DNA from 3 places in the Arthrobacter sp. MOO21 genome. Region 2 is predicted to be linked to each of the others. Evidence: riboswitches for the same ligand, from Rfam matches in the RefSeq annotation. Region 2 holds a riboswitch; each other region holds the start of a gene.
What was found. A riboswitch is a leader RNA that binds a small molecule or an ion and turns the genes downstream of it on or off. The one in region 2 is predicted to bind S-adenosylmethionine.
Positions count from the first base shown of each region.

Region 1: it holds a riboswitch for S-adenosylmethionine, as region 2 does, so the genes downstream of both, AC2JAJ_RS15340 (aminotransferase class V-fold PLP-dependent enzyme) here and metX (homoserine O-acetyltransferase MetX) in region 2, are expected to answer to the same signal.
Region 3: it holds a riboswitch for S-adenosylmethionine, as region 2 does, so the genes downstream of both, AC2JAJ_RS09495 (DUF1737 domain-containing protein) here and metX (homoserine O-acetyltransferase MetX) in region 2, are expected to answer to the same signal.

Region 1 covers NZ_CM170671.2:3,300,133-3,307,685, forward strand. Annotated here, with positions in the region: partial or broken gene AC2JAJ_RS15330 (metal-dependent transcriptional regulator) at 1-579, opposite strand, end outside; gene AC2JAJ_RS15335 (class I SAM-dependent methyltransferase) at 643-1,401, opposite strand; gene AC2JAJ_RS15340 (aminotransferase class V-fold PLP-dependent enzyme) at 1,521-2,942, opposite strand; SAM riboswitch class IV at 2,980-3,094, opposite strand; gene hisN (histidinol-phosphatase) at 3,246-4,058, opposite strand; gene rsgA (ribosome small subunit-dependent GTPase A) at 4,108-5,223, opposite strand; gene aroA (3-phosphoshikimate 1-carboxyvinyltransferase) at 5,207-6,586, opposite strand; gene AC2JAJ_RS15360 (DoxX family protein) at 6,593-7,141, opposite strand; gene AC2JAJ_RS15365 (sigma-70 family RNA polymerase sigma factor) at 7,444-7,553, shown strand, end outside.
Region 2 covers NZ_CM170671.2:164,335-171,887, reverse strand. Annotated here, with positions in the region: gene AC2JAJ_RS00835 (bifunctional o-acetylhomoserine/o-acetylserine sulfhydrylase) at 1-1,278, shown strand, start outside; SAM riboswitch class IV at 1,376-1,491, shown strand; gene metX (homoserine O-acetyltransferase MetX) at 1,504-2,619, shown strand; gene AC2JAJ_RS00825 (MFS transporter) at 2,798-4,180, shown strand; gene AC2JAJ_RS00820 (zinc-binding dehydrogenase) at 4,192-5,334, shown strand; gene AC2JAJ_RS00815 (LysR family transcriptional regulator) at 5,338-6,246, opposite strand; gene mmsB (3-hydroxyisobutyrate dehydrogenase) at 6,385-7,305, shown strand; gene AC2JAJ_RS00805 (CoA-acylating methylmalonate-semialdehyde dehydrogenase) at 7,336-7,553, shown strand, end outside.
Region 3 covers NZ_CM170671.2:2,056,322-2,063,874, reverse strand. Annotated here, with positions in the region: gene AC2JAJ_RS09510 (pyridoxamine 5'-phosphate oxidase family protein) at 1-112, shown strand, start outside; gene AC2JAJ_RS09505 (TetR/AcrR family transcriptional regulator C-terminal domain-containing protein) at 120-824, opposite strand; gene AC2JAJ_RS09500 (hypothetical protein) at 1,051-1,305, shown strand; SAM riboswitch class IV at 1,501-1,616, shown strand; gene AC2JAJ_RS09495 (DUF1737 domain-containing protein) at 1,630-1,905, shown strand; gene AC2JAJ_RS09490 (rhodanese-like domain-containing protein) at 1,902-2,312, shown strand; gene AC2JAJ_RS09485 (O-succinylhomoserine sulfhydrylase) at 2,313-3,521, shown strand; gene AC2JAJ_RS09480 (hypothetical protein) at 3,575-4,201, shown strand; gene AC2JAJ_RS09475 (glutamate--cysteine ligase 2) at 4,198-5,424, opposite strand; gene AC2JAJ_RS09470 (UDP-N-acetylglucosamine 1-carboxyvinyltransferase) at 5,492-7,015, opposite strand; gene AC2JAJ_RS09465 (energy-coupling factor transporter transmembrane component T family protein) at 7,115-7,553, opposite strand, start outside.

The sequences.
Region 1 (7,553 bases), 1.3 Mb from region 2:
GGCCTGCGTCCCATGACCTCCACGTCGGCATCCAGGTCGATGTCCTCGGCGGCAAGGTAGCGCAGCAGCTCCGGGTTGTCGTCACTGATCCGGGTGATCCTGCCGGTGTGGCCCTCGTCCAGCTCCGCCAGCAGGTGGGCGCGGGGCATCAGCACCTGCCCGTCCGCGGTGGGGATCGGGTCGCCGTGCGGATCCCGGCTGGGATTCCCGAGCTTGGCCGCCACACGTTCGATGAACGTATCCGAGACGGCGTGTTCCAGCAGTTCGGCCTCATCGTGGACCTCGTCCCAGCTGTAACCCAGCTGCTGGACGAGGTAGGTCTCGATCAGCCGGTGCCGGGCGCACCATGGCCAGCGCCAGGCGGAGGCCAGGGGCGGTCAGGGTGACGGCGCTGTAGGGCTTGTGGTCCACCAGGCCCTGGTCCTTGAGTTTGCGGACCATTTCGGACACCGAGGAGTTGGCCACGCCCAGGCGCTGGGCCAGCTGCGAGGACGTGATGGGCTTGTCCTGCCATTCGGTGAATGAGTAGATGACCTTGACGTAGTCCTCGATTGAGGAGGAGGGCGCACTGGTCTTCACAGGTCCAAGCCTACCGGCTTCCGGCAGGCAGGTGCGGCCCGGCCGACCTCCAAGCGGGTCCGGTCATGCCTTTACGGCCCGCCAGGCGAGGGTGAGGTACGGAAGCTCCAGCTCCTGGTCAGCGGTGTGGCCGAGGTGTTCGTGCAGGTACCAGTCAAGGTTGGCCAGGACCTTGGCCCGCGTCGCCTCACCGGCGCGCAAGTAGTAGCTGCGGGACTTGGTGAGTTCCATCAGGTCGGTGGTGGTCACGGTATCCTGCCAATGCGTCACGTGCCCTTCGAGCCGGTGGAATTCAGGCCCCACCACGGGCTTGTGGCCCGGCCGGTACACGTCCCCGGCGTGCATGATCCTGGACAGGCGGTGCACCCAGGGCACGGACGTGTCCAGCTGGTTCCAGACCAGGCCGAGGGTTCCGTGCGGCCGCAGGACCCGGGCGAGCTCAGTGCTCGCGGCCAGGGGGTCGCACCAGTGCCAGGCCTGGGCCACGGTAACGACGTCGAAGCCCGCCCCGGGCAGGCCGGTCGCCTCGGCAGTCCCCGTCACAGCCGTGGCGGCAGGGCAGTGGGCCTTCAGCTGTGCGAGCATGTCCGCAGAGGGGTCGAGGGCCGTGACGTCCAGGCCCATCTCCAGCAGCAAGGCAGTGAACTTTCCGGTACCGGCGCCGACGTCCAGGACGTCGCGGGCGTGCTCGGGAACCAGCCACCGGGCCGATTCCGGGGGATAGCCGGGCCGGACCCGCTGGTAGTGCCTGCCGCCGTCCTGGAAGCTCTGCCCAAGCTCCTGCCGCCGCCCGTGATCGAGTTTGGGACCGCCCCGGACCACGCGTGGCCTCCTTCACCTGCTGCCGATGGATACCTTTTGAATTTACCGCATGGCGGCGCAGGCAAAGGGGGAGCGAGTGCGGGGCCAATCGCCGGGCTTGGCCCGGGTACGTCGCCCGGTCAGTCCTCCGTGCAGGGCGCGGCGCCAGCGGTGCCTGGCGTATTGGGCGCCCAGTGCGGGTAGGTGCGGAAGTCATTGGCCGGCACCCAGCGGCCTGCATCCACGACATAGTCCCAGCCCAGCCCGCTGCTGCGCAGGGTGCGGATGCCGTCGAGGAGCCGCTCCGCGTCCTCCAGCCTGGATCCGACGCCGAAGCTGGCGCGGAGGGAGCCGGACGGCAGCCCGAGCCGCTTCAGCAGCGGGTGCGCGCAGAAGCGGCCATCACGCAGTCCCACGCCGTGTTCGGCCGAGAGGTAGGCGGCCACCAGACCGGCGTCATAACCCTCCACGGAGAAGTTGACTACGCCGATGGTGTCCGTTTCCGGGTTGGTGTCCCTGAAGATCTGGTGGACAGTGACACCCTCGATGTCCTGGAGGCCTTCCACCAGGAAGGACCGGATGGCGGACTCGTGCGCGTGCCAGCGGTCCTGGTCCAGCCCGGCAATGACCTGCGTGGCGCGGGCAAGGGTGGCGGCGCCGAGCACGTTCGGCGAGCCCCCCTCGTGGCGGGCCGGCCCGGTGGCCCAGCTGACGCCGTCGAGCCTTGCTTCTTTGACTGCACCGCCCCCGGCGAGGTGCGGAGTGCCGGCGTCGAGCCAGTCGGGGCGCCCCACCAGGACGCCGGCGCCGAAGGGCGCGTAGAGCTTGTGCCCGGAGAAGGCGAGGTAGTCGACGTCGTCGGCGCTGATGTCCACCCGGCGGTGCGGGGCGAGCTGGGCCGCGTCCACCACGATCCGTGCGCCGTGCTGGTGGGCCAGCGCGGCCAGTGCGCGGATGGGGAGGATTTCGCCGGTGACGTTGGAGGCGCCGGTGACTGCAAGGAGGCTGACGCCGCCCTGCTCCAGCTCCGCCCTGACGGCCTCGATGGTTCCCGCGATGGTGTCCGCGGCCACGATGCTGCGGTGCGGCACCCCCTGCCACGGCAGGAGGTTAGCGTGGTGCTCGATGTCCAGGTAGAGGACCTCCCCGGCAGGGTGGCCGTCGGTGACGGGCAGGCAGCCGGCCAGCAGGTTGAGCGAATCGGTGGTGTTCCGGGTGAAGATCACCGAGTCGTCGGCGCGGCCGCCCACGAAGTCGCGGACGATGCTCCGCGCGTTCTCGTACACGGAGGTGCTGATCTGGGAGGCGTAGCCGGCGCCGCGGTGGACGCTCGCGTAGTACGGCAGGATTTCGTTAAGGTACGCGGAGACCAGGGACAGTGCCGGTGCGGACGCGCCGTAGTCGAGGTTGGCGTAGCGGACATGCCCGCCGGTGATCAGGGGCGCCTGGATCTCGGCGCCGGTGACGGCGGCGAGGGGGTGGCCGGCGGCGGCCTGGCGTGCGTCGAAGGCGGCCGCAGTTTCGGCGATGGCAGTGCTGGGGGAGACGGTGGCAGTTGTCACAGAGACCTCACTTGAATCAGGACCCCGACATCACAGGAATCCGCGCTTGCCGCATCCGCTCCGGACCGGCCTGGTCGTCACCCGGGGCACCCCACCGCGAATGGAGGGTTGCCTGGCCAGCAAACCGGGGTTTTGCGCTGGCACTCGTGACCTGCATAAAAGCGTAGAACATGGAACGGCCCGGACTGAAGCCGGGCCAATTGTTAAGGCATTTGTTACGCCTGCCGAATAAAGAACGCCGGACGCCTCCTTCAGGAGGTGTCCGGCGTCGCAATATTCGGATCCAGGGCGATACGACGACCGTTACAGCAGATCGTCCAGGTAGGGGTTCAGGCGGTGCAGAACCTCCGAGTGCAGGATCGAGTTGGTGGCCAGCGCGTTCCCGCCGAACGGGCCGTCCTCGCCTTCCAGGGACGTGAACCGGCCGCCCGCCTCCACGACGATGGGGACCAGGGCGGCCATGTCGTAGAGGTTCAGCTCCGGCTCGCAGGCGATGTCCACCGAACCTTCCGCCACCATGCAGTAGGACCAGAAATCGCCATATGCGCGGGTCCGCCACACGTCTTCCGTCAGGCCCAGGAACTCGTCCAGGTTCCCGCGTTCCTTCCAGCCCGTCAGGCTGGAGTATGAGAGGGAGGCATCCGAAAGTTTCGATACGTTGGAGACGCGGAGCCGCGTGGCGGCAGCGAGGGACCGGCCCATGTACGCGCCCATGCCTTTTGCCGCCCACCAGCGTTTGCCAAGGGCCGGGGCGCTGACCACGCCCACCACGGGTTCGCCCTCGTCCACCAGGGCAATCAGGGTGGCCCAGACCGGGACGCCGCGGACAAAGTTCTTGGTCCCGTCAATGGGATCGATGATCCAGCGCCGCGAGCCATGGCCGGTGCTGCCGAATTCCTCGCCCAGGACGGCGTCGCGCGGGCGAGAACGGGACAGCTGGCCGCGGATGGCCTCCTCTGCGGCCTTGTCCGCATCGGTGACCGGCGTCAGGTCCGGCTTGGTCTCGACGTGGAGGTCCAGGGCCTTGAAGCGGCTCATGGTCTGGTCGTCCACGGAGTCGGCCAGGACATGGGCCAGGCGCAGGTCGTCGTTGTAGCTCGAAGCGGGTTGGATCATGGTTCCAAACTACCGTCTGTCCCGGCATCTTCCGGGACCTTCGGCTGCGTCAGTTGACGCTGCCGAGTTCCTTGGTTTCCTGTGCTTCCATTCTCGGATCCGTTCCGAGCAGCCGGCGCAGGGACGCGAGCCGGGCGGGACCAGTGGGGCCCGCATGCCCGTTGTTCACCCAGTCATCCAGGCCGCAGTCCACTGCGGAGGCGGTGTGCTTGCACCCGCGTTCGCAATTTTCGATGCCGGGGGAGAGGTCCGGGAAGGACCGGAGGATCCTGTCCGGATCCACGTGCGCCAGGCCGAAGGACCGGATGCCGGGGGTGTCGATGATCCAGCTGCCGGGCGGGGCCTCGGCGAGCCGCAGGGCCAGGGCCGACGACGACGTGTGCCGTCCGCGTCCGGTCACGGCGTTGACGCCGCCGGTGGCCCGCTCGGCACCTGTCAGGGCGTTCACCATGGTGGACTTGCCGACGCCGGAGTGGCCAAGCATTACCGTGACCTTGCCGTCGAGGTGGGCCCGCAGCGCCGCCACTGCGGTGCTGTCGAGCCGAGCCGACAGGCCGTCGTCGGAGCGGGCGTCGATGCCGGAGGCCTGCTCATCGGCGGTCCGGCTGATGATCACCGGGAAGTCCAGGTGCGTGTAGTTGGACAGCAGCTCAGCGGGATCCCGGACGTCCGCCTTGGTGACGAGCAGGATGGGCTCGATTCCGGCGTCGTAGGCCGCCACCAGCGCCCGGTCGATAAAGCCGGTGCGTGGCTCAGGGTTGGCGGCGGCCACCACAATGACCAGCTGGTCCGCGTTGGCCACCACGGCCCGCTCCACGGGGTCGGTGTCGTCGGCGCTGCGGCGCAGGAGCGTGTGCCGATCCTGGATCTTCACCAGCCGGGCGAGGGTGTCGGGGGCGCCGGAAACATCCCCCACGAGCGAGACGAAGTCGCCGGCAACGACCGGCGAGCGGCGCAGCTCCCGGGCACGTGCTGCGATGACCACGCGCTCGTTGTCCGAATCCTCACCCACTACGGCCGTGTACCTGCCGCGGTCCACGGTAATGATGCGTCCGGTGACCGCGTCGTCGTGGCTCGGCCGGTCCTTGGTGCGCGGCCTGGAGCCCTTCTTGTTGGGCCGGATCCGGACGTCGGATTCGTCCCAGGAGTCAGTGCGCCGCGCCACCGCTGGGCTCCCCGGGTCCGGCGGCGTCCTGGTCCAGCATCTCTGCCCAGAGCCGGGGGAAGTCAGGCATGGTCTTTGCCGTAGTGGCTATGTCCTCCACCTGGACGCCTTCCACTGCCAGGCCCAGGATTGCCCCGGCGGTGGCCATGCGGTGGTCGGCGTAGCTGTGGACGACGCCGGCGTGCAGCCGGGCGGGCCGGATCACCAGGCCGTCGCTGGTTTCCTCGGCGTCGCCTCCGAGCCTGTTGATTTCGGCCACGAGTGCCGCGAGCCGGTCCGTTTCGTGGCCCCGCAGGTGCGCGATCCCGGTGAGCCGGGAGGGTCCTGTGGCCAGGGCGCACAGCGCCGCCACCGTGGGGGCAAGCTCGCTGGTGTCCGCGAAGTCGCCGCCCGTGATCTCTGGGCCGCCGGTGACGGTGAGGATGCCGTCCTCGAGGGTGACGCTGGCGCCCATTTTGGCGAGGATGCTGCGCCACAGGTCTCCCACCTGCTGGGTTTCCAGCGGCCAGTTCGGGATCCGGACGGTACCACGGGATGCCAGGGCCGCGGCGAGGAAGGGGCCCGCGTTGGACAGGTCCTGTTCGATCCTTTGGTCGAAAGCGCGGATGGGGCCGGGGGAGACCACCCAGTGGTTGGGGACGGAATCGTCCACGGACACGCCGGCGCCGCGGAGGACGGCGACGGTCATGTTGATGTGGTCCAGGCTCGGCACGGGCCGGCCGGCGTGCTCGAGGTGCAGGCCTTCCTCGAACCGGGCACCCACCAGGAGGAGGGCGGAGACGAACTGTGAGGAGGCGCTGGCATCGATCACCAGGTGGCCGCCGCGCACCCTGCCAGTACCTTCCACGACGAACGGCAAGGATGCCGGAGCGCTCCCGTCTTCGGTTGAGACGGCTACGCCGAGGGCTTTGAGCGCTTCGATGATGGTTCCCATGGGGCGCTTGCGGGCGTGCGGGTCGCCGTCGAACACGCTGGCTCCGTTGCGGAGCGCCGCGAGCGGCGGCACGAACCGCATGACCGTGCCCGCGAGCCCGCAGTCGATCCTGGTCCGGGCTGCCCCTGCCGCCGCGGGCAGCGGAACTACCTCCAGGTCCGGGCCGAAGGCGCCGTCGCCGGGTACCTCCGTGATGGTGGCGCCCAGCTGCCGGAGTGCGTCGATCATCAGCGCGGAGTCCCTGGAGTGCAGGGGCGCGCGCAGGCGCGAAGGACCGTCGGCCAACGCAGCCAGCACGAGGTACCTGTTGGTCAGTGACTTTGACCCCGGCACCGTCACGGTGGCGTCAACAGGCCGGGATGCGAAGGGGGCGGCCCAATGCTCAACAGGCACGGCGGGTCCGTCCGTGGCGGCAGCTGCTGCGGTCATGCGTCCTTATGCTCCCGTGGCGTGCTCGACGGCGCGGCGCACAGCCTTGTCCGCCTTGTGCAGCTTCTTGTTGGTGGTCTTGCGGGCGTCTGCGGCCAGGTGCGCGGCATTCCGGCGGGCGTCGGCGGCGAGGTGCTCGGCGCGCCACGCCAGGCCGGGCCTGCCTGCGGTGTCAACGGAGGCGAGCAGGGCGCCACCGCTCAGCGAAAGATTCTTGAGCAGCTGGTTCCGGCGGGTCTCCCGCGCTTCCTTGCTGCTGATGTCCGCGCTGCGCCATTCAACGAAGGTGTTCAGGAGGGACACCACGGTCAGCAGCGTGGCTGACAGCCGGGAGAACTTACCCAGGCCAAACAGGACGCCGGCTCCCACCTGGGTTCCGCCGATGACGCGGGCCAGGGTCTTTTCGTCCGCCTGGAAGGGCAGGGTGGCTGCAGCTTTGCGCAGCAGGGGCGAAAGCTGCTGGGCGGTGTCGTCGGAGTTCTTGAGTTTATCCAGTCCGGCGAGGACAAAACTGGAGGCCAGCATGGGCCGTGCGAGAGTGCGGACAAAGGACATGGCTTTTCCTCCTGGATGGACGGACCGCGTCACGCGGCGGAGTCCGTCCTAGTCTTGCACTTTTGGGGAATATTTGCCTGCGGGACGGGGTTATGGAGACTGGGTCCACGGGACGGGTCCACACATCATTGACGACATCATTCACGTAAACAGAGCGGAGTTGGGCCTTGAGGCACGTGTTGGACGGAACCGTGTTTGACGGAACCAGGCGGCCAGGCCCGGTGGCGGTGGAGGCCCTCGCCGGCGGTGCGCCGCAGTATGGCATGCCCCCGGCATGGAGCCTGACAGTAGACTTGAAGGCAATGAGCACCCTGGATCCGGCCGTCGCGGCCATGTACGAGGCTTCCTCCAGCGAAGTGAAGGGCACGCAGGCCGTGCCGGAGCATGCCGGGGAGGCTGGTTCCGGCTCTTC
Region 2 (7,553 bases):
GAAGCGGACAGCGCCACGGGCGCCCGTGCGCTTCCCATCTACCAGACCACGTCCTTCGTCTTCCCCACGGCAGAAAGCGCTGCCAACCGTTTCGCGCTGGCCGAGTTGGCGCCTATCTACACAAGGATCGGCAACCCTACCCAGGACGCCGTGGAGCAGCGGATCGCCAGCCTCGAAGGCGGCCTCGCCGCCCTGCTGCTGAGCTCCGGGCAGGCGGCCGAAACGTTCGCCGTCCTGAACATCGCCGAGGCCGGTGACCACATCGTGGCCAGCCCCAGCCTCTACGGCGGCACGTATAACCTGTTTGCGCACACGCTCAAGAAGTTCGGCATTTCCGTGACGTTCGTGGCCGACCCGGACAACCTTGACCAGTGGCGCGAGGCCGTCCAGCCGAACACCAAGCTCTTCTTCGGCGAGGTGGTCTCCAACCCCCGCCAGGATGTCCTGGACATCGAAGGCATCTCGCAGGTGGCGCACCATGCGGGCGTCCCCTTGATCGTGGACAACACCTTGTCCACCCCGTACCTCATCCGTCCCCTGGAGTGGGGAGCGGACATTGTGATCCACTCGGCCACGAAATACCTGGGCGGCCACGGAGCGGCCATCGCCGGCGTCATCGTCGATTCGGGCAAGTTCGATTTCAGCAAGGATCCGGAACGGTTCCCCGGCTTCAACACCCCGGACCCCACCTACAACGGCCTCGTCTACGCCCGTGACCTGGGGGAGGGTGGTGCGCTGGGGGCCAACCTTTCCTACATCCTCAAGGCCCGTGTCCAGCTGCTGCGCGACCTTGGATCGGCAGTTTCGCCCTTCAACGCCTTCCTGATTTCCCAAGGACTGGAGACCTTGAGCCTGCGCGTGGAACGCCATGTTGCCAACGCCACCGAAGTGGCGCGCTGGCTGGAAGGAAGGGACGACGTCGAATCCGTCGCCTACGCGGGCCTGCCCTCCAGCCCGTGGTACGAGCGCGGCCGGAAGTACGGTCCCAAGGGGACCGGCGCCGTCGTCGCCTTCAACCTCGCAGGCGGCGCCGAGGCCGGCAAGCGCTTCGTGGACGCCCTGGAACTGCACTCCCACGTGGCCAACATCGGTGACGTCCGCTCGCTCGTCATCCACCCGGCGTCGACAACCCACAGCCAGCTCTCGCCGGAACAGCAGGAAGTTGCCGGCGTGAGCCCCGGCCTGGTCCGCCTCTCCGTGGGCCTGGAGCACATCGATGACATCCTCGCCGACCTTGAAGCGGGCTTCCGCGCAGCCAAGGGCGCAGCAGGGGTGTAGCGCGCACCGCGGAAAGCGTGCAGCCGGCAGGCCGGGGAAAGTCACAACCAGTCACACTCTTGGTCCGGAGCGGGGTGTATTTCGTACACTCGAACCAGGTCATGAGTGCCAGTGACAGCCCCGGCTTGCTGGCCGGCAACCCTCCTTCCGCGGTGGGGTGCCCCGGGTGAAGACCTGGCCTGCCGGTCAGACGACGGCGGGCAAGCGCGTAGAAGAGGTCCTGCCATGACGGTTACCGTCGCCCGTACCACCATCCCCGAACACGGAATTGTCCGCTACGCCTCCATCGGAGGGCTCGAGCTGGAAGCAGGCGGCTACCTTCCCGACGTCACGCTGGCCTACGAAACCTGGGGCACGCTGAACGCCGACGGCAGCAACGCGGTCCTGATCGAACACGCCCTCACCGGCAGCACCCACGTGACCCGCGGCGATACCGATGAGGAAGGCTGGTGGGAGCAGCTGGCCGGACCCGGCGCGCCGGTCGATACGGACAAGTTCTTCGTGGTGTCCATCAACATCGTGGGCGGCTGCTACGGCTCGACCGGACCGTCCTCACCTGCCCCGGACGGGCGCCCCTGGGGTTCGCGCTTCCCGCTGGTGACACTCCGGGACAGCACTGTGGCTGAGGCCCGGCTGGCGGACCAGCTGGGAATCAGCACTTGGTACGCCGTCCTTGGCGGTTCCATGGGCGGTGCCCGCGCCCTGGAGTGGGCCGTGACCTACCCCGAGCGTGTGCAGCGCTGCGCAGTGATCTCCGTTGGCGCAGCCAGCACGGCCGAACAGATCGCGTTCGCCCAGGCGCAGACCCTCGCCATCCGGCAGGACCCCAACTTCAACGGCGGCGACTACTACGGCGGTCCCTGCCCGGAAGACGGGCTGGCGCTGGCGAGGCGCATCGCCCACATCACCTATCGGTCAGCGGCGGAACTGGAAGGCCGGTTCGGCCGTGCCGCCCAGGTGCCCGAGTCGCCGCTGCAGGGTGAAGTGCTCGCTGCGCGTGGCCGCTACCAGGTGGAAAGCTACCTGGACCACCAGGGCAACAAGCTCGTCCGGCGCTTTGACGCCAACAGCTACATTGCGCTCACCGAGGCGCTGATGAGCCACGATGTCTGCCGGGGCCGCGGGACCCTGACCGAGACGCTGGCCGTCGCCAGCGCCCGCTTCTTCGTGGCCGCCGTGGACTCGGACCGGCTCTACTTCCCGTCCCAGTCAAAGGAACTGGCGCAGGCACTTCCGGGTGACGTTGACGTCCACGTCATCCAGGCCCCGATCGGGCACGACGGGTTCCTGACCGAAATCGGTCAGCTCGGACACCAGCTGCGGACCACTTTCCTCGTCTAGCGCAGCACCGGTTTCCGCTCCGCATGTGCAATTATGCAGATGCCTTCTGCACTAATCGGCGTTGAGGTTGCATCGCAGGCAGACCATACTCAAAAAATCCGGCATTCGTGGTGTGCATCACACCCGGCTGCCATCGACTGGTCCCAGTGGCGTCGACGACGACGCCGAAGGAGTTCGCATGAGTACGGAAAGCTCCGCCGCAAGGCGCACAGAGGAAACCGATGTCAAGGCCTCAGGCCTGAAGAAAGTGGTTACGGCGTCCATGGCCGGAACGGTCGTGGAATGGTACGAGTTCTTCCTCTACGCCTCGGCCGCCACGCTGGTCTTCGGGAAGGCCTTCTTCCCCAATGCCGGCACGGAACTGGACGGCATTATCGCCGCCTTCCTCACCTACGCCGTGGGCTTCGTGGCCCGCCCCATCGGCGGCATCGTCTTTGGCCATTTCGGCGACAAGTTCGGCCGGAAGCAGCTGCTGCAGCTGAGCATCATCCTGGTGGGCGTTTCCACGTTCCTGATGGGCTGCCTGCCCACGTTCCAGCAGATCGGCTACTGGGCGCCCGCGTTGCTGGTGATCCTCCGGTTCGCCCAGGGCTTCGCCGTTGGTGGTGAATGGGGCGGCGCCGTCCTCCTCGTCGCAGAGCACAGCCCCAGCAAGTCCCGCGGTTTCTGGGCCAGCTGGCCGCAGTCCGCCGTTCCGCTGGGCAACCTGCTCGCCACCGCCGTGCTGTTCATCCTGTCCTCCACCCTGACCCAGGACGCCTTCCTCGGGTGGGGCTGGCGCGTGGCGTTCTGGCTGTCGGCGGTTATCGTCCTGATCGGCTACTACATCCGCACCAAGGTCAACGACGCCCCCATCTTCCTGGAGGCCCGCAAGGAAGTCGACGCCGGCCACAAGGGCTACGGCGTGGCCGAAGTCTTCCGGCGCTACCCGAGGGGCGTCTTCACCGCCATGGGCCTGCGCTTCGCCGAGAACATCCTCTACTACCTTGTAGTGACGTTCTCCATCACGTACCTGAAGACGGTGGTCCAGGCCGACACCACGCGCATCCTCCTCCTGCTGCTCCTGGCGCACGCCCTGCATTTCGCCGTCGTGCCGGTAGTCGGAAGGCTCTCTGACCGCCTGGGCCGCAGGCCCGTCTACCTGGCCGGCGCCATCATGGCCGCCACCTGGGGCTTCTTCGCCTTCCCCATGATGGACACCAAGAACGACTTCGTCATCCTCGCCGCCATCATGATCGGGCTGGTGTTCCACGCCTTCATGTACGCAGGCCAGCCGGCCATCATGGCGGAAATGTTCCCCACCCGCATGCGCTACTCCGGGGTCTCCCTGGGCTACCAGGTGACCTCGATCGTGGCCGGTTCCCTGGCTCCGATCATCGCCGCCTCGCTCCTGGGCACCTACAAGTCCTCCCTGCCCGTGGCGATCTACCTGCTCCTCGCCTGTGCCGTCACCGCCGTCGCCGTCTTCTTCCTGAAGGAAACCCGCGGCATCTCGCTCCGCGACGTGGACGCGGCGGACGCCCAGGGCACCGCGGACCTGCTCGCCGCCAACAAGAAGTAGGCGGGACCCGCATGAAGGCCGCCGTCCTGTATTCCACCGTTCCTGCCCCCGCCCCGGGAGCAGGAACGGGGCAGCCCGGCTACGCGGCTGCCCGCCCGCTGGTGGTGGAGGAACTGGAGTCGCCCAAGCCCCGCGCCGGCGAGCTGGGCGTTGCCATCACCTACTCCAGCCTGTGCCATTCGGACCTGTCCGTGGTGGATGGTTCCCGGGTCCGCCCGCTTCCCATGGCCCTGGGCCACGAGGCGGTGGGACGCGTGGTGTCGGTAGGCGAGGGCGTGGTGGATGTGTCCGTGGGCGACCATGTGGTGCTGGTTTTCGTCCCCAGCTGCGGTGACTGCCGGGCATGCCGGTCCGGCAGGCCCGCGCTCTGCCACCGTGCGGCGGAGGTCAACGGTTCCGGTGACCTGCTGCACGGGAAAGCACTGTTGCGGACGCCTGCGGGGGAGCGCATCAACCACCACCTCGGCGTTTCGGCCTTCGCCGACTACGCGGTGGTGGCGCGGGAGTCGGTGGTGGTGATCGACGACGACGTCCCGGACACTGTCGCGGCGATGTTCGGATGCGCCGTGCTCACCGGGATGGGTGCCGTGCTGAACACCGCCGACGTCGGTCCCGGACACTCGGTGGCCGTCTTCGGCCTGGGCGCGGTGGGCCTTTCCGCCGTCATGGCGGCCCGTATTGCCGGCGCCGCCAGCGTGATCGCGGTCGATCCGAACCCCGGCAAGCACCAGCTGGCCCGCGACGCCGGTGCCACCGCAGTTGGAACACCGGAGGAGGCTGCCGGCCTCATCGCGGAGGCTTCCGGTGACGGGGTGGACGTTGCGGTCGAAGCGGTGGGTTCCGCCGGGGTGATCGCCTCCTGCCTGGAACAGGTGACCCGTGGCGGGGCGGTGGTCTCGGTGGGCCTGCCCCATCCGTCTGCCCAGCTGACGGTCCCGGCACTGCAGTTCGCCGGTGCCGGTAAGCGGCTCCTGGGCTCCTACATGGGCGACGCCGTGCCGGCGCGCGACATCCCGAAGTACCTTGGCTACTGGCGGGAGGGCCGGCTGCCGGTGGAGCTGCTGCACACCGATACCCGGCCGCTCGCCGAGATCAACGAGGGCCTGGACGCGCTGGCTTCCGGGCAGGTGGTCCGGCGGCTCTTCCAGGCCTGAGGCCTAACCCGCCAGCAGCGCGGCGCGGTCCTTCACTTCCTCTTTCAGGGCGGCGATCACTGCCTGCACCGCGGCCGAGCGCAACGATTCCGGACGCGCCACGGCCCAGATAGGCAGCTGCCGTTCAAAGTCGCCGGCCAGCACCGGAACGAAGTCCGACTGGCCGGCGACCATGAAGTTTGGCAACAGCCCGATGCCGGCGCCCTGCCGCACCGCCTCCACCTGCGCGAACACGCTTGTGGCCTGGAAGCTGGTCCGGGGCATGGGCAGCTGGGAGGACCAGCGGTGCCCCAGCTCCTCCACCTGGAGCGCGGACTCGACGTACGAGACAAAGCCGTGCTGCCCGACGTCGTCCAACGTTTCCGGCAGCCCGTGCCGCGCCGCATACCCGGCGCCGGCGTACAGGCGCAGGTAGTAGTTGCTGAGGAAGATGGTCTGCGCGGTAGCGACGTCGGCCCTGCCCACCACGATCTCCAGGTCAACGCCGGACCGGTTCTGGCTGACTTTGCGCGTGGCGCTAAGCATCTCGATGTTCAGCTGGGGGTTCTGCTGCTGCAGCCGCACCAGGGAAGGGGTGACGAACACCGCCCCAACGCCGTCCGTGGTGGCCACCCGGACCAGGCCGGCGAGAGCGCTCTGGTCCTGGCTGATCATGCCGGACAGCGAGCCCAGCGTGTTTTCGATCGCTTCCGCCGCCTCCACTGCTGCAGCGCCCAGCTGGGTCAGCTCCCAGCCATGCGGGCTCCGTTCCAGGGTCCGGCCGCCCAGCTGCCTGTCCAGTGCCAGGATCCGGCGCGAAATGGTGGTGTGCGTGGTACCGAGCGTTTCCGCCACGGCGTTGAACCGGCCCAGGCGGGCAACCGTGAGCAGGATCAGCAGGTCGTCGGGGCTTGGCAGCCGTCTCGTGTCCACGCGGGACCCTTCCCTCGATGTGCATTAGTGCACATGGCGTCTGTGATTTTTCCCCTTGATTGCACTCTAGCAGGGTGTGATCGTTGACACAGAACTGCCGGCAGCAAACGCCGGAATGGAAAGCAAAGGAGCTTACGCATGGCAGTCATCGGTTGGATTGGCCTGGGAAACATGGGCGGCCACATGTCCGTGAACCTGGCGAAGGCCGGGCACGACGTCCGGGGGTTCGACCTGAACCCGGCGGCACTGGCGGCCGCTGAGGCGGGCGGCGTCAAGCCGGCAGGCAGCATTGCCGAGGTTGTCCAGGGTGCGGACGCGGTATTCACCATGCTGCCAAAGGGCGAACATGCCAGGGCGGTCTACCTCGGCGGGGACGGCGTACTGGCCCACGCGGACACCCGCACGCTGTTGATCGACTCGTCCACCATCGATATTGCCTCGGCCCAGGCGCTGCACGACGCCGCTGCTGCCGCCGGCTTCCGCTTCGTGGACGCCCCGGTCTCGGGCGGCATGAGCGGGGCTGAGGCCGGGACGCTGACCTTCATGGTGGGCGGTGAAGAGGGGGCCGTCGCGGATGCCAGCGGCTACATCGGACCGATGGCCGGCAACATCATCCCCACCGGAGGCGCCACCACCGGGCAGGCGGCGAAGATCTGCAACAACCTGATGCTCTTCATCAACCTTGCCTCCACCGCCGAGGGTGCCGTGCTCGCCGACCGGCTGGGCCTCGATAAGCAGGTCTTCTGGGATATCGCCTCGGTCTCCTCGGGTGACTCCTGGGCGCTGCGGACCTGGTACCCGGTGCCCGGCGTGGTTCCCACGGCGGCCTCAAACAATGGTTTCACGCCCACCTTCACCACTGAGTTGGCCAACAAGGACATCGGTCTGGCCATCAGCGCCGCCGAGGACACCGGCACGCCCCTTGAGATCGGCAAGCACGTCCAGCAACTGTTCCAGCAACTCATCGACGCCGGTGAGGCCGGCAAGGACTGCTCGATGATCATCAAGCTCGTGGACGGCTCGCTCGAACCCGCGCGGCAGACCCCCGCCGCCAACTAGACCTCAAGCACCACAGGAAAAGAGACTCCCTTGGAAACCATTCCCCACTACATCAATGGCGCACGCGTCAGCGACGCCGAGCGCTTCGGTCCCGTCTACAACCCCGCCACGGGCGAACAGGAGAAGCAGGTGGCCCTCGCCTCCGCCGCCCGGACGGAGGAAGCCATCGCTGCCGCCCGTGCGGCGCTCCCTGCCTGGCGGGCCACCAGCCTGGCCAAGCGCACCAACATCTTCTTCCGCGTCCGCGA
Region 3 (7,553 bases), 1.9 Mb from region 2:
CAATTACGTCAGGTTGAACGCGAAGGCCATGACCGGGAGGCGGTTCAAGGTCAACCGGCCGGATGTCTGGAACACCCGCCTGCAGGACAGGCGCCGCGCGTCGTTCGAGTAGCCGTGCCTCAGGCGCCGGAACCCGCCGTCTCCCGGGTGAGCTGCGCTTCCAGTCCGGACAGCAGGATCGCGAGCCCCTGCTCCAGCTCTGCCTCGCCGTCGTATTCCGCGAGGGCAGGGGCCAGGGCGCGGAGCCACGGAAAGTCCTTTGCGGGCAGGCGGTGGAGGCCCAGGCGCAGGAGCGCTTCGTTCTCCCCCGGATCCACCACGAACTCCTGAAGTTCGTTGAGGATGTGCCCGTAGAGGAAGCCGTAGTAGGCGCGGTAGACGTGGAGTGCGTCGGCAGGCTCGAATCCCGCCGCCACCAGCAGGGACAGGATCTGTTCCAGTGGCCTCAGGGTGCCCAGCGGCCGGAGGCCCAGCGGAGTGGAAAGGGGCCGCGTCACCAGCAAGGGCACTGCGTTGGGGTGCCGGAGCGCTTGCCGGCGCAGGCTGTGGGCAATCTTCCGAAGCTGCGCCTTCCAGTCCGGGTCCGAGGGCTCGATGGACAGGTCATCGAGAACAAGCTCCGCCACGCCGTCGAGCAAGGCGGCGCGGTTTTGGGCGTAGCGGTAAAGGCTCATGGGATCCCGGCCGAGTTCCAGCCCCAGCCGGCGCATGCTCAGCGCTTCCAGCCCTTCGGCATCCACCAGTTCGAGGGCTTTGGCCAGGACAATGTCCCTGCTCAGCCTGCTTTTCGGTTGGCCGCTCCTGGGGGTATCGGCGGAAGTCATCGCGTGGTCCTCATTGCCGGGCCGCCGTCCCACGGTAACTGGGAGGGTTGCCTCATATCTGGTCTACGGGTAAAGTCTACAGTGTAGACACCGTGGTGACAGCACTCTGTGCTCCCCTGAATTTTCCGGGGGATGCAACTACACAATCCTTGCCCGCAGTGCAGGGCATCGAGGCTCGCCGCTGTAGCCTACCGGCGGCACAGTGCACCGAGCGAAGGGAGCCGTCATGGCACATTCGCAGTTCGACCAGTTCCTCCAGGAAGCCACCTACGTCGACCAGGCGTCAGAATCCGCCCTCGACCGGGACCGGTTGTTTGGCCTGTACATGAGCTGGTGCTTCATCAACCAGCAGGTACCCGGGGCCGAATCCAGCTTCTGGTCAGCCATGAATAACAGGATGCCGGCAGGCCGCAAGGGCGTGCGGATGACGGGGCCGGCCGCTGCCGACTACATCGTCACCACGTATCCCGAACTCGTGTAGGCCTTACGGGGACTACATCCGGCCGCCTGATGACCGGGAAATGGACATGAATGCTGTGGTGCCGCAGGCGCCGCAGCATTTTCATGCCCGGCCGAAAGATGCGCATGCGCGTCCCCGGCCCGGGGTGCCGCTCAATTACGGAACATGACGACGGCGGCGATGCGGCTGCGCGCGTCAGATGTTACGTTTTTGGGGAGTAATGAGTACCGGCGTTAAGCCCTGACTGGCCGGTCGGCAACCCTCCCTTTCGCGGCGGGGTGCCTCAGGTGAATACTCGGCATATCGACCGATTCGAGCTGCAAGCGTGAGAGAAGGAGATCCGTCGTGCCTGACGCACCCGCCCCTGAAGAAAAGCTGTCCTACCGCCTGATTACAGGCCCGGACGACCGATCATTCTGTGAACGGATCTCCGCTGCCCTGGACGAGGGGTATGTGCTGCACGGCAGCCCGGCGGCCACCTTCAACGGCAGCAGCGTCATCGTCGCCCAGGCAGTGGTCCTGCCGGCCGCGATCGCTTCCGCAGACGCCGCCGTGGCCACCGCCGTGGATGAACTTGACGGCGAATTTGAGGGCGAGTTCGACGGCGAGGGCCACGCATGAGCTACGCAGGAGACCTGACACCGCAGGAAGCCTGGGCCAAGCTCGAGCAGGGCGCCATCCTGGTGGATGTCCGCACCGAGGGCGAATGGGCCCACATCGGCATCCCGGATACCAAGGCCACGGACAACGACCCGCTCTTCATCCAGTGGACCTTCCGGGGCGGCATCCCCAACCCCGACTTCGTGAAGGACCTCAAGGAGCAGGCACCCGAGGACCCGTCCGCGGAACTGGTGTTCCTGTGCCGCTCCGGCCAGCGGTCCGTCGCCGCTGCCATTGCCGCCACCCAGGCCGGCTTCACCTCGTACAACGTGCTGGAAGGCTTCGAGGGGGAGCCGGACCGCTACGGCGAACGGACCGTCAACGGCTGGAAGAACCGCGGCCTGCCCACCAACCTCGGAAAGAACTAAGTGACCTTCAACCCAGATGCCTCCGGCTGGAGCGCCGACACCCAGGCCGTCCGCGGCGGACTCGACCGCACCAACTTCCAGGAAACGTCCGAGGCCATCTTCCTGAACTCCGGGTTCGTCTACGAATCGGCGGCGGCGGCAGAACGCGCCTTCACGGGCGAGGATGAACGGTTCGTCTACTCCCGCTACGGCAACCCCTCCGTGGCAACCTTCCAGGAACGGCTCCGCCTGCTGGAAGGCACCGAGGCATGCTTTGCGACGGCGTCGGGCATGTCCGCGGTCTTCACCGCCCTGGGTGCCCTGCTGGCCGCCGGTGACCGTGTTGTTGCCGCCCGCTCGCTGTTCGGCTCCTGCTTCGTCATCCTGAATGAGATCCTCCCCAGATGGGGCGTGGAAACCGTCTTCGTGGACGGCCCCGACCTGGACCAGTGGCGCGAAGCCCTGTCCAAGCCCACCACCGCCGTGTTCTTCGAATCACCCTCCAACCCGATGCAGGAAATCGTGGACATCGCGGCCGTGAGCGAACTGGCGCACGCCGCGGGCGCCAAGGTGGTGGCCGACAACGTCTTCGCCACTCCCCTGCTGCAGCGCTGCGGGGACCTCGGCGCGGACGTCATCGTCTACTCCGGCACCAAGCACATCGACGGCCAGGGCCGTGTGATGGGTGGTGCCATCCTGGGCACCAAGGAATTCATCGACGGCCCCGTGAAGCAGCTGATGCGCCACACCGGTCCCGCACTTTCCCCGTTCAACGCCTGGGTGCTGACCAAGGGGCTGGAAACCATGGGCCTGCGCGTCAACCACTCGTCCGCCACCGCACTCCGGCTCGCCGAGTGGCTGGAGCAACAGCCGGCCGTGAGCTGGGTGAAGTATCCGCTGCTGAAGTCCCACCCGCAGTACGACCTGGCGGCGAAGCAGATGAGCGCCGGCGGCACCGTCCTCACGCTGGAACTGGCGCCCTCTGCGGGCCGGTCCGGCAAGGAGGCCGCGTTCGCGCTGCTGGACGGGCTGCGCATCATCGACATCTCCAATAACCTTGGCGACTCCAAGTCCCTTATCACGCACCCGGCCACCACCACGCACCGGGCCATGGGGCCGGAGGGGCGCGCTGCCATCGGACTAAGCGACGGCGTGGTCCGCCTCTCCGTGGGGCTTGAGGATGCGGATGACCTCATCCGCGACTTGGAACAGGCGCTGAAGCAGATCTAGATTCCGGCGCTATTCCGCACTTTAATAAGCAGCGGACGCGAAGGAGGCAAGCCGTGGGCCAGACACAGCCGTATGCCAGGGCGGGAGCGGTGAGCACCGCGGCGGGCGTGTGCTGGCTGCTGGGAATCGCGATGGTGGGCAATGTCCACGCCACCAAGAGTGCGGAGCAGCGGCTGGCAATGCTGGAGCGCCACCGCGGCCTCTGGACGCTGGGGCAGTTCCTAGCGGCGGCAGGAACGGCGGCGGCACCCCTGGGATTCGTGCGGCTTGCCCGGCGGCTGCGGCAGGAAGCAGGCAACGCGGGATCAGAAACCGGGCCTGCCCGGGCCGGACAACTGGCGACCGTCGCCGCTGCCGCCCTGCTGGCGGGCAGCCCCCTGTTCGTTTGGGCCCTCGCCGTCCGCGCCGCGGACATCGAGAAATTTGCCTATCGGAGGGGCACTGCCTGGCCCTTCCTGGCGTACGCCAGCCTTCAGACCTGCGGCGTCGGCCTGCTGGGGGCGGCACTGCAGGCCTCCCCGCTCAAAGGCGGGACCGGGCTGAGCGCCGCTGCCAGTGCACCGGTTTTTGCCGGCATCCTCCTGCGCTACAAGGACATTCCGCCGTTCGTGTTCTACCTGATGCAGATCGCGGTCGGCGTGAAGCTCCTTCGCTTCAAGGGAGCCCCCGGGGACGGCTAGGGCTGGCGCACCCGCAGCAGTTCCGGGGCCGCCTCCACCTCCGCGAGATCCAGCGCCCCCCGCATCGTTACGTTGACGGCCTGCCGCACCACGGCACCGAACCCCATGTCCTCCGGCGGCGGCCCCGCCAATGCCTTGTCGCGGGCACGGCGCTGTTCAGCCGCCCCGGTCCCGCGCGCGATGATGTCCTCGATCCCCTGGCGCGCCAAAGCAAGCTCGCCCTGCTCATCCAGCACCGGCGCCAGGTAATCGACCAGAGAGCGGACGACATCCGTGGCAGGCGCGGGGCGGAAGTTCCCGAAGTCCAGAAGCTCGCCGCTGAGTCCGGCGCTGCTGGCCTGCCACGAAGCCATCCGCAGCAGCACGGTGGGAACGGGCGCCGGATCAACCTCCTGGCGCCATTCCCTGCTCGCGGACTCCACCAACGCCCGGACCAGCACGGCGATGAGGCCGGCGTCCTCGGCGCGGAGGCACACATCGGCCACCCGCACTTCCACGGTGGGATGGCTGCGGGACAGACGGGCGTCGAAATACAGCATCCCCTCATCGAGCATGACGCCGGTGTCCAGCAGGCGCGTGACCACCCGTCGGTAGGCGGCGTAGGTTCCGTAAATGCCCGTGGGACCGGCCGTAGGCCAACGGTTCCAGGCCTGCGTGCGGTAGCTTTCGAAACCGGTGGGCACGCCGTTCCAGAACGGAGAGTTGGCGCTCAGGGCTGTCAGTACAGCGAGCTTGTCCCGGATGCGGTCCAGGACGGCCACGCCTTCCTCCGGGGACTCAATGTAGGTGTGGACGTGGAAGCCGCAGGTGAGCTGTTCCTGGGCGGTAAGGCCGAAGCGCTCCAGCATCCTCGCGTAGCGGGCGTCCGGGGTGGTGTGGGTGGTGGACGCGACGGGCGACGTGGCCAGGGCGGCCACCCTCGCGTCATGCTTCCGGGCCGCCTGGTCGGCGAGTGTACGGCCTGCCCGGATCTGTTCGAGCAGTTGCCCATATTCCAAGCAGGGCCGGGTCTGCGTCTCAATCTGCTCCAGCTTGAGCTCGGCACTCAAGCCCATCTCGTCGTCGTAATCCGCCTGCTTCCCGGCATGATGCACCGCCGGCCGCGTGGGGACGTCATCCGCCGCTTCTGAACGCCCCGCAAGGAGTGCGTCAGCCAGGGCAAGCGGTTCTCCGGACTCCGGATCAACGATCAGGAGTTCTTCCTCGACGCCGAATGTACGCATATGTTCATTCTGCTGCAGCGGCGGTGGAAGTGAAGCAGCCCCGCCCTTCATGACGAACCGTTAATGGTCAGTCCTGGAAGTACTCCACCTTGGCTCCGATGGTGTTCAGCCGTTCGGCCAGGTCCTCGTAGCCACGCTCGATCACGTAGATGTTCCGCAGTTCGGACACGCCCCTTGCCGCGAGCATGGCCAGCAGCAGGCAGGCGGCCGGTCGCAGCGCCGGCGGGCAGCCCACCTCTGCCGCACGCCAGCGGGTGGGGCCGTTGACGTAGATGCGGTGCGGATCCAGCAACTGCACCTGCGCGCCCAGCCTGTTCAGCTCTGTCAGGTAGATCGCCCGGTTCTCGTACACCCAGTCGTGGATCATCGTCTGGCCGGTGGCGTTCGCGGCGATCACCGCGAAGAACGGCAGGTTGTCGATGTTCAGCCCGGGGAACGGCATGGGGTGGATCTTGTCCTCGGGCGCCTTCAGCTCAGAGGGCTTGGTGGTCACATCGACCAGCCGGGTGCGGCCGTTGCGCGCCATGTACTCCTCGGAGACCTCCAGCTGCTGGCCCATCTGGCCCAGCGTGGCGAGCTCGATCTCCATGAACTCGATGGGTACGCGGCGGACCGTCACCTCCGAGTTGGTGACGATGCCCGCGGTGATGAGGCTCATGGCCTCGATGGGGTCCTCGGAGGGGAAATACTCGATCTCGGCGTCGATGACCGGGCGCCCCGTGATCTTCAGGGTGGTGGTGCCCACGCCCTCGATGGTGACGCCGAGCATCTGGAGGTAGAAGCACAGGTCCTGCACCATGTAGTTGGGGCTGGCGTTGCGGATCACGGTGGTTCCCGGACGGTGGGCGGCCGCCATGATCGCATTCTCGGTGACCGTGTCGCCGCGTTCGGTAAGGACGAAGGAGCGGTCCCGGGTATCGGCCGGCGGCGCCTGCACAGTGTAGAAACCCGCGCTGGCCTCCACCGAAAGCCCAAACTGGCGCAGCGCCTGCATGTGCGGCTCCACGGTGCGGGTACCCAGGTCGCAGCCACCGGCGTAGGGCAGCCGGTACTCCCTGGACTCGTCCAGCAGCGGCCCCAGCAGCATGATGACGCTGCGGGTGCGGCGTGCCGCGTCAACGTCCATGGCGTCCAGGTCAAGGACTGCCGGGCGGCGCAGGCGGAGGTCGGTATCGTTAAGCCACGTGCATTCGACGCCGATGCTCGTCAGCACCTCGACGATGCGGTTGACCTCCTCGATGCGGGCGAGGCGGCGGAGCACCGTGGTGCCGCGGTTGATCAGGCTGGCGCACAGCAGCGCCACACCTGCGTTCTTGCTGCTGTTCACGTCCACGGCGCCGGACAGGGTGCGTCCACCCTCCACGCGCAGGTGGGTCATCTGCGGCTTGCCCACGTTGACGATGCTCCGCTCGAAGATGTTCTCCAGCCGCTGGATCATCTTCAGGCTCAGGTTCTGCTTGCCCTGCTCCATCCTGGCGACAGCACTTTGGCTGGTGCCGAGTTCGGCGGCGAGCTGGCCCTGGGTCCAGCCCTTCTCGCTCCGGGCGTCCCTGAGCATGGCGGCAACGTGTTCGGCGGTTTCCTGCGTCATGACACAAATATATCATTTATGAGTTATCCCGGCGCCCCGACGCGACCGGAGAGCAACAAGGAGTCAGGTACTACCCGGTAGATGCGATAGGCTGCCGCACTAGCTGCCGAGCCAGACCATGTTCCACGTCCCCGCGGATACAGCGGCCGCCAGGGCAAGCCCGGCCACCAGGACACCGCCGGCGAGCACCCACGCGTCCAGTGCGCTGTAGGTGGATTCTCGGGCCCAGGTCCGCGGCCCGCCCCCGAATCCCCTGGCCTCCATGGTCACCGCCAGCCGGGACGCACGGCGGATCGCCTGCACCAGCAGGCCGAAGCTTTGCCCCAGCGTTGCCTTTACGCGCTGGGCCACGTTGCCGCGGGAGCCAACGCCACGGGCCCGGCGGGCCATGCCGATGGTCTGCCATTCCTCAGCCATCAGGCCCACCAGGCGCATCGCGGCCAGGGTTCCCAGGACGAAGCGGTGCGGCAGCCGCGCCTTTTGCGCCAGCGCGTCGGCGAGGTCCGTGGGATCGGTGCAGCTCATGAGCAGCACCGCG